Regions from separate parts of the Alkalihalobacterium alkalinitrilicum genome, predicted to be linked through region 2. Evidence: riboswitches for the same ligand, from Rfam matches in the RefSeq annotation. Region 2 holds a riboswitch; the other holds the start of a gene.
The links. Region 2 has a riboswitch for lysine ahead of dapA (4-hydroxy-tetrahydrodipicolinate synthase). Riboswitches for the same ligand answer to the same signal wherever they lie in the genome.
Positions count from the first base shown of each region.

Region 1 (6,154 bases), 1.8 Mb from region 2:
ATGCTTCTTCAACTACTCTTGCTGCAAACATTCTCGTATCTAATTCTGTATCTAGTAATAATTTTTCTTTAAATTCACTCATATGGTTTACATACTCATAACCGTATTCTTCGATTAAGAGTTGATTCATTTCCTCGTACGTAAATACTCTAGGTTTCCATGGGAATTCAAAGTAAGGTTGATTACTTGCTTGACTGAATTGTTGGTATTTGCTCTTAAATTCTTTTAGAGCATTGTCAAAGGCGATTTCAGCTTGTTCTTTTAATAGCGATAATACATCTTTTGGTGACCACGAATGGATAAAGAAATTATAGTAAACATAAGCAGAAAGAGCCGTTTGTACGGTGTATGTTGGTTTTAAATCCATTTGTTTTAATGAAACAGGAGGTACTGTCGTTTCACCGAAAGCTTCATTACATAATTCTGGATTATAACTAATTTGTTTCGTTAACTCTGCTGCAATAAAATTCGGGTCAATTCCTTCAAAGCATGAACCTACATGTGTTTCGGCACCAGTGATAAAAAAGGAAGGGAGTAATTTCCCAACTGTACCTTTATAAATATACCGATTCACATCTCCTTCATAACGAGGCGAAACAAAATCTGAATTGATAGCAGCAACATAATCAAAATGATGTTCATCTTTTAAGCTTTTTAATTCTTTTAAGGCTGATAAAATCCCGTGAGAGCCATCTTCTTCATCACATTCTACGACAAGAAGGAGATTTCCCTCTAACTCCTCAGGATGTTCAGAGTAATATTTTAGAAGATATAGATGACTCGCTACACCACTTTTCATATCAAGTACGCCTCTACCAAATAAGTAATCTCCTGAGTTTAAATGGTTCTCTACCATAGGAGGGAGATCTTCTGTTTTGAGTGCTTTCATCAACTCTTCTGGGTAACAAGCCTTATCCTTGAGTTGATTAAAGTCGTCTATTCCGACTGTGTCCATATGTCCCATTAAAATGACCGTTTTATCACTTTTCTTTTTCGTTCCTTTAACAAAAGCAATTACATTATACCTTTCTTGTTCATCATCTATTGTTTTTTGCTTGGTCACAAATGTTGGGTTTTTAATAAAATACGGAAAAGAGGAAACTAAGGTGTAAATGGCTTGACTAATTTCTTTTTCTCCATCTGAATTTACGATACTTTCTATATTTACAAGCTGATTTGTTAAAAATAAAACTTCATCACGACAAGATAACATAAAGGCACTCCTTCATTATCATATACTGAATAAATATTAATCTAATATAATATCTATTTATTGATATAATAAAACAAGGTTGGAAGTCAAGTTGTTTTTCTGCTGTTATTTCCAAGGAAATCTTTCCATAAAACTTTTCTTGAATAATGTCTTTATTTACTTAATAATTATTTCGTAAAACTAAATATAAATCCTCATCAATCATAACGGATGGGGTAGAGGTCGCGGTTTATAAGAGTAATTTTGTTTGAGATAAGGTAATCGATGAGAACAAATGAAAGGATAAACTGCCGAAATTTTTATGTAAGCCTGTACATAAAAATTGGGGCTGCTTTCAAATAGAAGCAGAACTGTCACAACTATTAGTGGTTGTGAAGAGCTATCTTAGAAGGTTACTAGATGCGGGTAAATTCTTGGCACCGTATAATTATCATGGTGTTTTTTTTATGTCCAAATCTGCCTTCAACTTACTTTAGAAATTATTAGGGGGCTATATGATGAAAAAAGGATTATTTGCAGTAGTTGCTGCGATTGCTATGATGGCAATGAGTGCATGCGGTTCAAGTACGGAACCAGCAGAAACAGAAATTAGTGGAGAACATACAACTGCAGAAGTGAAACTAGTCAATGATGGGCAGCTATCATTTGCAATGAGTGGTTTATATCCACCGTTAAACTTCACTAAAGATGGAGAATTAACAGGATTTGATGTGGAAATTGGAAAAGAGATTTCTATACGTATTGGTCTTGAACCTAATCCTGTAACCAACCCTTGGGAGACAATTATTCAAGGACTTCGAGCGAACCATTATGATGCTATTATCGGAAGTATGACGGCAACAGAGGAAAGAATGGAACAAGTAGACTTTACGAACCCATACTATATTTCTGGGGCTCAAGTGTTTGTTAATGTAGGGGAAGAGGAAATTCAATCTACTGATGATTTAGTTGGTAAAACGATCGGTGTTATCCAATCGAGTACGTGGAGAGATATGGCTGAAGAGATCTCTGACAAAATTAAAGGATATCCAAGTGATGTTAATGCACTTCAAGATTTAGCGGTTGGCCGAATTGATGCAGTCATTACTGATAAAATTGTTGGTTTATCAGCGATGAATGAGCGTGGGTTAGATATTAAGCCTGTTGGTGACTTATTAAATGAAGATTTAATCGCGGTTGCTGTAAATAAGGGTAATGAAGAATTAATCAATCAAATAAATGAAGCAATTGCTTCTATGATAGAAGACGGAACGTACGAAGAAATCAGTATGAAATGGTTTGATGAGAACATTATGAAATAAGGGTGCGTGATTCACGTGCCTTTTTTTCTTAATAGGAGGGAGGAAATGATATGGGCTTTTTTGAAAGTATTTTAGATATTTTCCTTAGACACGGTGTATCGTTTTTAAATGCGGCTTGGATTACGATCGGTATTACAGCGGTGTCCTTAGTCATTGCAACCGTCATTGGAATTATTTTTGCTTTATTTAAAATATCATCTAGTAAAATATTAAATATAATTGCGGATGCCTATATTGGTGTTATTCGAGGAACGCCTTTAATTGTCCAAATTATGTTTTTATATTACGGAATTTCAAACATTATTCTACTTGATAATTTTACGGCTGGAGCATTGGCGCTTGGACTACACTCAGGTGCTTATATAGCTGAGATTTTTCGAGGAGCGATTCAATCGATTGACAAAGGTCAGATGGAAGCGGCAAGATCCCTTGGGATGTCGTATCCTTTAGCAATGAGGAAAGTTGTTTTTCCTCAAGCACTGAAACGAGCGATCCCTCCACTAGGGAATCAGTTTATTATTGGCTTGAAAGACTCTTCATTAGTCGCTTATATAGCGGTTACTGATTTATTCAATACAGCCTTACAAGTTCAAGGGGAAAACTTCATGCCTTTTGAAACATATTTTGTAGTCGGAATGTATTATTTAATTCTTGTGTTAATTTTCACGAAGATCTTAAATCGAATTGAGAATAAATTAGACGTTTCAAAAGAGGTGAAAGCAGCATGATTAAAGTAACGAATCTCGTTAAATCATTTGGTGATCTACAAGTATTAAAAAGTATTGATTTAATGATAGAAAAAGGTGAAGTTGTCGTACTTATTGGAGCGAGTGGTTCTGGTAAAAGTACATTGTTACGCTGCTTGAATTTCCTTGAAACTTCAAATGGAGGGGAAATTTACCTCAATGATGAGAGAATTGACCCAAAAAAGACGGACATTAATACAGTGAGGCAACGTGTAGGCATGGTGTTTCAGCACTTTAATCTATTCCCGCATAAGTCTGTTCTTGAGAACCTAACGATGGCTCCTTTGTTTGTAAAAAAAGAAGGCAAGGATGCAGTAGTAAAGAAAGCGAAGCAACTGCTTGAAAAAGTCGGTTTAGCTGATAAAGCAAACGTTTATCCAGATCAACTGTCAGGTGGACAAAAACAGCGTGTGGCCATTGCTAGAGCGTTAGCGATGGAACCTGAAGTTATTTTATTTGATGAACCAACATCAGCATTAGACCCAGAGCTTGTTGGTGAAGTGTTACAAGTGATGAAGGACTTAGCTAAAGACGGAATGACGATGGTCGTTGTTACGCATGAAAGGGGATTTGCTAAAGAAGTTGCAGATCGTGTCGTTATGCTTGCGGATGGTCATATAATCGAAGAAGGCCATCCGAGTGAAATCTTTGCTAATCCTAAGCATGAAAGAACGAAGCGTTTTCTTAATAAAATTTTATAAAAGCCTAGCAATAAGTAAAATTTTTGAGCATTATTAAGCACAGTTCTTGTTGATAACTGTGCTTTTTCAATGCTTGCGAAAATCAGCCTTCATTTCTTGGTTTATTGTTCTGTAGAAAACCTTTTTGTTTGGCTAACAGTGCTTTCGCTTCGTTATACGTGAGGCCTGATTGTGCATTTAATTGTTTAACTTCTTCAATATTTGTACCAGTAATAGTTGTTTTCGGTTGATTCACGATGATCCTCCTATGCTTTTGAATGAACTTTAGTTTTTACTAAGAAAATAATAATTATTTTGCCTAAAAATATTAAGTTTTAAAAAATCGATTGACACAATTATTGGAAAATTATACACTTATAAATGCAAATATACAGGAAACGGAGGGTTACGATATGAAGCAATTAATTGTATTTACAAAAACAACTTTATTTGAATATGATGTGACCCGCCAGTACGAAGTATAAGTTATTATTATTGCTAAATGTACTCGTATGTATTGATTCCTGCGTAGGTCACAATTTCGTGACGTACGTTATTTTTATGTCTTTTATAGGCACCGTGCGCTCAAGCATGGTGCCTTTTTTGCGCTTTTACGGATTTAGAGGAGGAATATATTTGTGTTTTCAGTTCTTTGGAAATTAGGCTGGTTTTTTAAGCAATATTGGAAGCGATATACCGTTGCCATAACATTATTAATTATTGTTAGTTTTTTAGATGTTATTCCTCCAAAATTAATCGGAATGGCAATAGATGATATTCACTTTGGGCAAATGACTAGTGAGCGTTTATGGGAGTTAATTCTCTTTTATGGGGGTCTCATCGTTGTCAGTTATATCATCACTTATTTTTGGATGTACCAATTGTTTGGCGGGGCTTATTTAATTGAAAGAATTATGAGGTTTCGCTTTATGAAACACCTTTTAAAAATGACGCCGACTTTTTATGAAAAAAACCGTACAGGCGACTTAATGGCCCGTGCAACGAATGATTTAAAAGCCATTTCAATGACTGCTGGATTTGGGATCTTAACTTTGATTGACTCAACGATCTTTATGATCATTATCATTGGTGTAATGGGCTTTACGATTAGTTGGCAGCTCACACTTGCAGCGTTAATTCCATTACCATTTATGGCGATTGCAATAAACTTCTATGGAAAGCTTATTCATCAACGCTTTTCTGTCGCGCAAGATTCATTTGGTCATTTAAATGATAACGTACTTGAGTCTGTTTCGGGTGTGAGAGTGATCCGTGCCTATGTTCAAGAAAAAGCAGACGAAAAGCGGTTTAATGATATGACTGAAGATGTGTATAACAAAAACATTGCTGTCGCAAAAATCGATGCTTTATTTGAGCCGACAGTTAAAATCCTTGTCGGAATGAGTTATGTGATTGGACTTGGATATGGGGCATATCTCGTATTCAATCAGATGATCACCCTTGGGGAACTGATTTCCTTTAATGTATATTTAGGGATGTTAATTTGGCCAATGTTTGCAGTAGGCGAACTCATTAATGTCTTGCAACGAGGAAATGCGTCACTAGACCGAGTGAACGAAACTCTTTCTTATCAAGCAGACGTTCAAGATGATGTTGAACCAATTGATGTTGAGGTGCCAGGCACGATCATGTTTAACGATTACACGTTTCGTTATCCGTCTGCCCAAAAGAATAACTTAAATAATATTTCTTTATGTGTAAATAGAGGAGAGACCATTGGTGTTGTTGGTAAAACAGGAAGTGGCAAAACGTCGTTGTTAAAGCAGCTTTTACGAGAGTATCCACTTGGGACTGGAGACATCCATGTGGGAGATGTACCTTTACAAAAGATACCCGTTGATACCGTTCATTCTTGGGTCGGCTACGTTCCACAAGAGCAAATTCTCTTTTCTCGTACGATCCGTGAAAACTTGAAATTTGGAAAAGAAGAAGTGAGTGAATTGGAAATTCAACAAGCATTGGAATTATCCGCTTTTCAAAATGATTTAACAGTGCTTCCAAAAGGACTTGATACGTTAGTTGGAGAGAAGGGCGTCGCACTTTCAGGTGGCCAAAAGCAACGTATTTCGATTGCAAGAGCTTTAATTAAAAATCCTGAAATTCTCATCCTCGATGATGCAATGTCAGCAGTTGATGGAAAGACAGAAGCAAAGATCATTGAAAACATTCGTCATGAGCGCACAGGAAAAACGA
Region 1 covers NZ_KV917368.1:3,840,616-3,846,769, forward strand. Annotated here, with positions in the region: gene BK574_RS18730 (M20/M25/M40 family metallo-hydrolase) at 1-1,213, opposite strand, end outside; lysine riboswitch at 1,422-1,603, shown strand; gene BK574_RS18735 (transporter substrate-binding domain-containing protein) at 1,711-2,514, shown strand; gene BK574_RS18740 (amino acid ABC transporter permease) at 2,565-3,242, shown strand; gene BK574_RS18745 (amino acid ABC transporter ATP-binding protein) at 3,239-3,961, shown strand; gene BK574_RS27640 (hypothetical protein) at 4,044-4,196, opposite strand; gene BK574_RS18750 (ABC transporter ATP-binding protein) at 4,579-6,154, shown strand, end outside.
Region 1: linked by a shared signal. The riboswitch ahead of BK574_RS18735 (transporter substrate-binding domain-containing protein) and the one ahead of dapA (4-hydroxy-tetrahydrodipicolinate synthase) in region 2 are both predicted to bind lysine.

Region 2 (6,154 bases):
CCTTACAGCAACGATGGGAGCGGTACTTAATTTAGGTTCTATGGTGCTCGTTCATCGAATTATTGAAGGAAGTATATCAAACTTTTTTCGAAGAAAAATGGTCATGATATTACTGCGTGCTTTTGGTTTTTGTATGTTCTGGTCCCCGTATTTTGTAAATGTAGGACTCGTGTTAGTTTTATTTAATGTTTCGTGGTTGTCGATTGGATTGTATGGCTTTGTGATTGGCTTAACTTATGTTTTAGTCTCGTTAATATTTTTTCCGAAGTTGTCATTTTCAGAGGACACAAATTGTATTCAACCAAAGGAACCAAAAAACGAGGTACAAAACAAACGTCCTGCACTCCGAGTTTTAATTTTATTTGGTGTAGGTTTATTTTTGTGTTCATTCATTTTAGAATTTTTCTTGCCGGTTAATATGCTAGCGGTTGTGTCGATATTAGGTTTCGTTTATCCACTTTTGTGGGCTGTTTTTTCTAATTATTTAAAAGAGTATATCCAACAGTTTTTCAATTATGTTAAGGAATGCTTTTCGCGTTTAAAAAATGAAATTGTTATATTTATTAGTGCTGGTTTTTTTGGTGCAGCTCTTTCATATACGGATATTGGCGATTTTGTATCACAAATGATTTTAACTTTCTCGCAAGGGTACATTTATGCAATGGCATTAATTGTAATTTGTTTTGCCATTTTCCTATCAATTTTTGGAATTCATCCTGTTGTTATTGTCATCGGCATAGGAAGTGCATTATCTCCACAGCTTTTTTCCGTTAGTTCTGAGTTCATGGCGCTCCTCTTAATCATTGCGTGGACGTTAGCGACACAAGTTTCACCATTTTCGGGTTCGGTCTTAATGGCATCAGGATTAATGAACGATTCTTCTTTTGATATTGCGAAGAAAAACAGTCGATTCGTGCTCGTTTGTGTGATTGTATTGGCGCTAGTTCTCTATTTGTTTCATTTGCTACAATTTATCTAAAAAGGGGAGAGAATCTTGAAACATGAAAAATCAAATATCCTTACATATATACTACTTATGATGGTAATGGTTACCTGGGGGATGAATGTCGTCTTTATTAAGATGCTCGTTGAAGTCTTTCCCCCTATTACGATGACATCTTTACGTGTATTACTAGCTGGCGTCGTAGCGCTTTCTGTTTGTATTTTAATAAAAAGACTAAGAAAGATATCGAAACAAGAATGGAAGTATATTCTCATAGCAACGATCTTTGGAGTGAGTTCACACCATATTCTCTTAGCATGGGGATTAACAACAACGACCGCTTCGAATGGAGCATTAATCTTAGCCTTATTGCCGCTGACAACGTCCATTTTGGCGTCATTTATGCTAAAGGATTCGTTAACACGACTAAGAGTTGTTGGAATCGTGCTCGCATTTTTTGGGGTGTGTTCGATTATTTTGCAAAGCGGGGAAAGTTTTACAGCGGTGAATTCTGGTGATGTTGCTATCTTTATGGCGATGTTCGTTCAGGCAGTTTCTTTTATTTATATTAAGAAAGGAACGAATACGCTTGATTCGAGAGTGATGACTGCTGTTATGCTTGTAGTCGGTTCTAGTTTCATGTTTATTATTAGTCTTTTTATTGAACCAACAGGGACGAAGGAGATGTTCGAACTAACGGGGTGGATTTGGGGAATATTTTTAGTTTCATCGATTGTAGCGACAGCTCTTGGTCATTTTCTATTTAATGCGGCAATTCATCAACTTGGGGCAGGTCAGACAGCTGTCTTCAATAATTTTGTGCCTTTTTTTGGATTAGTTTTTTCAGCGCTATGGTTAGGCGAAAAAATTACATTATTGCAATTGACAGGCTTTATTTTTATTGTGCTAGGTGTTTTATTAGGAACTGGTTTCATTGATGAGTACATCAGGAAAAAAATTAATAACAAAAAGCAAGCCGTTCAAAAGGCGGGTTAAAAAACCGATGAACGACATTTTACAATGTCGCTCATCGGTTTTTCATAAGATGAAGATGTTAAGCGGAGACCTACAATGGTTTTTCCGCTTTTCTTTTTTACCCTACGTTGTAGGATACTTCTGGGAATATAGTTGCTTGCAGTTGCTGTTGTTCTTCTTCTGTTAATGGTACAAGAGGAAGACGAACTGAGCCGACAGTAATTCCTTTCATATTTAACGCTGTTTTAACAGGTGTTGGATTTGGTGCTGTAAATAAAGCTTTCATAATCGGTAATAATTGGCGATGCTGTTCAGCAGCTTCATATATATTACCCTTTAAGAAACTAGTGACCATACTTTGCATTTCATTTCCAATAATATGAGATGATACTGAAACGATTCCAGTTCCACCAATTGATAAAATTGGTAATGTTAAGCTATCATCTCCGCTGTACAAGCTAAAATTAGTGTCTGTTTCAGAGATAATTTTTGCCATCGCTTCTAAATTACCGCTAGCTTCTTTTGTAGCAACGATATTTGGAACTTGTGATAATCGAATTGTAGTGTCTGCTGAAATATTGACTGCGCTACGTCCAGGAATATTGTAGATCATTACAGGTAGCTTTGTTTGTTCCGCAATCGCTTTAAAATGTTGAAATAACCCTTCTTGAGAAGGTTTATTATAATAAGGGGCAACGAGCATGATACCATCGACACCAATTTCTTCTGCTTGTTTTGTTAATTCAATCGATTCTGCAGTGTTATTAGATCCTGTACCAGCAATGACTGGTACTCGACCATTTGTAATTTCAACAACTTGCTTAAATAAGGTTAGCTTTTCCTCGGTTGATAATGTTGGTGATTCCCCTGTCGTGCCCGCTACAACAAGTCCATCCGTTCCATTAGAAATTAAGTGATTTACTAATTGTTCTGTAGCTTGAACGTCGATATTGCCATATACATCAAACGGTGTTACCATCGCGGTTAAAACTTTTCCAAAATTCATTATATTTTCCCCCTTAGTGCATTTCTGATTACAATAAAAAGCAACAATGAGAGCTGCTCATTGTTGCTAGGAATGACAATTAGATCTTGTTCCTGCGTAAGATAGCTCTCCATATAGTGTGGTACTAGGTACTATATGACAGTCCTGCATTTATTCAATACAGAACCAGCCTTTAGCGATATGAGCACTTTAGGCTTCGGCAAATCCCCCTTTCAACAATGATCAAAAGAGCTCATCCTCCTCCCATTGCTTACTTATGGTCTTTGCACCTCTATCCTCACTTCGTGTTAAGAAGTAAAGAATATTCATTTGTTGTGTCTACATTAACAAATTGTAGAATTGATTGCAATGGTTATCGTTAAAATTCTTTTAGTTTTATTATTTTCCTTTAGTTTACAGGATTAATATTAAGATAAAAATTACAGGATAATAAAAGAAAGGGGAGTGTACCGTGAAAAAAGTATGTTTCTGCTTTTTGACATGTATGTTTGTTATAGTCGTTATTACAGGTTGTACACCTGGGATGGGCGCACAAGATCAACAATTAATACAGGAAGAGCAACAAGTTCCTGAGTTGGACCCCAAAATGGCGATTAATGGGAGAACCCCATTGGAAAGTAGACAATTAATTACTTCTAGAAGTAATACAGGGCATGGAACAAATACGAGAACAGACAATGTCGACTACATTGAGTTGACGACAGGTAATCGACCTCTCACTCGACAAATTTTGCAATTAGAAGAAGTGGAAGATGCTCATGTATATATTCAAAGTAGAATTATTTTAGTTGGGGTGTATACGACAAAAGATTGGAACGAGGATATTGAAAATAAAGTAAAAGAAACTGTTTATGAACAAGTTGCTAATGATGCAGAAGTTCGTGTAATCAATGATGATGAAGCATTTACAGAATTTCAAAGACAACTTGAAACTTTAAGAAATGGAGCGCCGTATGAGGAAGGAATTGATGCTCGAAACTATTTACAAGATTTTGGAAGGATTCTTCAACGGCCATTTGAGAGAGGTAAAGTAATAAATTAAAAGTCTGATTTAATAAGTGTCCAGACACCTCAATCACATTAGAGTACGGTAAAAACTACGATGTGTTTGAGCACACCTGGCACTTTTTTATCAGGCTCTTTTCAAATAAGTCTCTTTTTTTCAAGTTGACCATGTTGGTTTAACTTTATCAACACAGTGTGATTATTCCTTTTTTTATAACCATTAATAGTGATCAGATTAGACAAACAAAAATTGGTAAGTTACTTTGCGATTTTTATTTCAATAGATGATGTTTGTTGAGCTAAATTTAAAAGCTTGTCCAACTCTTGACTACATTTTACAGTGGCTTCTGAAGTATAACCATACTTTTCAGCTAATATAACCATCTGGTTTCTTTTTCGTTCAATCGCATAAGATAACATTTTCTTCCACTCCATTTTTTATATTAATTGTGTAAATGATCTATTGTTTGCCTCCGATTGGGGACAGTCTAAATTTTATTTTTCACACAACGACAATTATACGTATTTTTATTAGAAATGAAACACATTCCCTAAAAGTAGTCATGAACACTAAAAATAAGAAATGAATCGACAAGAACTATGGTTGTTTGCAATTACAAATCTCGTATATTTTTGAAACAATTTCCGTTAACTGCTCTTCATGAAATCCATAAGAATTACACAACTTATCAGTAAGTAGAAAGGAGAATGAGGATGAAAAAAAGAACCTTGGTTATTGTCATGCTTCTTTTGATTTTAACAATTGTTTCTGGATGTGGTGTAGTTGAACAAAAGCATCCTATGGGGGCAAATCATTTTCGAGATGAGGGGTTTAGTGGTTTCGGTACACATCGAGTAAGACATTTAGAAGGCCCTGTTAGTGATATGATGGTACCCGATGGCACACCAAAAGGCAGAACGGATCGAGCTCACCTTATTGCAGAAGATAATATGTACTATACGAGTGAACGTAATTTAGGCTTTAAAAGTCAAGGGACCAATCGGAGTGGGGCAAGAATTTATAATAATGCTCCTGGTACACTAGATGATAAATACATTCTAAGTGACCAGCCACATTTAAAAAGAAAAAAAATAGATCTAAATCATCAAAACATCAGTAAAGAAGAACAAGTACGCCAACAATTGATGGCAATTGAAAATATTGAGGATGTATATATTTTTACACACGACGGTATGTTAGTCATTGGTATTGAATCGGCAGAACAAAATCGTCCTAAGCTTATACGTGAAGTTGAAGAGGTGATTGCTGAAGAAGTAGAGCTTGAGAATGTACGCATCGCTACAGACCGTAGAAATGTAAACCGAATTAGGGCAATTGTTGAGGGCGGCGACACTGGAGAACCGTTTCAAGGAATAGGTGGACAATTAAGTGAAATTAGACATAATTTTTATGACAATTAATGGGTGTAGCACCTTCACTAATAAATAGTGAAGGTGCCTTGTCCACCATAATTATTTAATTCCGTATTCTTCAAGTACACCTTTATATTCGCGTTCCATTGATTTTAAGGCTATGATACTGTTTTCATAATATAATCGAGCTCTTCTGAAATGAGTATCGTTATTAACATCCATATTCTCTAAGCTTGTCATAAGCGACTCTAATTCAATAAGGGTACTTATATGTACTTTACGAAGAGCCTCAAATTCGTCTGGATAGTTTAGATTGAGGATGTATTCACTCCAATCCTGTGCTTTACGAACATGCTCTCTTGCTTCATTAGCATCGTTTTCAGTTGGATTATCTGTGTAAAATAAATCATTTAAATTCTCTAAATGAATATAAAGCTGGTTTAAATAGAACCCAAATTCCTCCGCATATGAAACAGTCGTTTGTTGCACATCACGTCTCGTCTTATTTTGGTCTTTGTTAGATGGATGGATAGGTTCGATACCATCAGATGTTTGCATTTGTTGTTTTTCAATGCTTTGCGTAATCTCTTCAGGTCGATCTTGACAGCCAACAGCTGTAAGTAGACTAATGAGCAAGACGCAAATAAAAAAATGTTTGTTCATGATAAATAACACCCCTCCTTTGTTAAAAACATTAAAGACAATTACAAGGTTAGTTACATGTCCTTCTAAAGTGAATGAGTTCATCACTCAACAGATGAATAATATTTCCATTTAATTGTTATTTTCTTCTTCGATTATTATCCTAATTCCAGTACAATTTTATACATACTGAAAAAAGATTTTAGCAC
Region 2 covers NZ_KV917368.1:2,055,496-2,061,649, reverse strand. Annotated here, with positions in the region: gene BK574_RS09535 (hypothetical protein) at 1-979, shown strand, start outside; gene BK574_RS09530 (DMT family transporter) at 995-1,939, shown strand; gene dapA (4-hydroxy-tetrahydrodipicolinate synthase) at 2,037-2,924, opposite strand; lysine riboswitch at 3,019-3,206, opposite strand; gene BK574_RS09520 (YhcN/YlaJ family sporulation lipoprotein) at 3,376-3,966, shown strand; gene BK574_RS09515 (aspartyl-phosphate phosphatase Spo0E family protein) at 4,188-4,364, opposite strand; gene BK574_RS09510 (YhcN/YlaJ family sporulation lipoprotein) at 4,644-5,351, shown strand; gene BK574_RS09505 (hypothetical protein) at 5,403-5,966, opposite strand.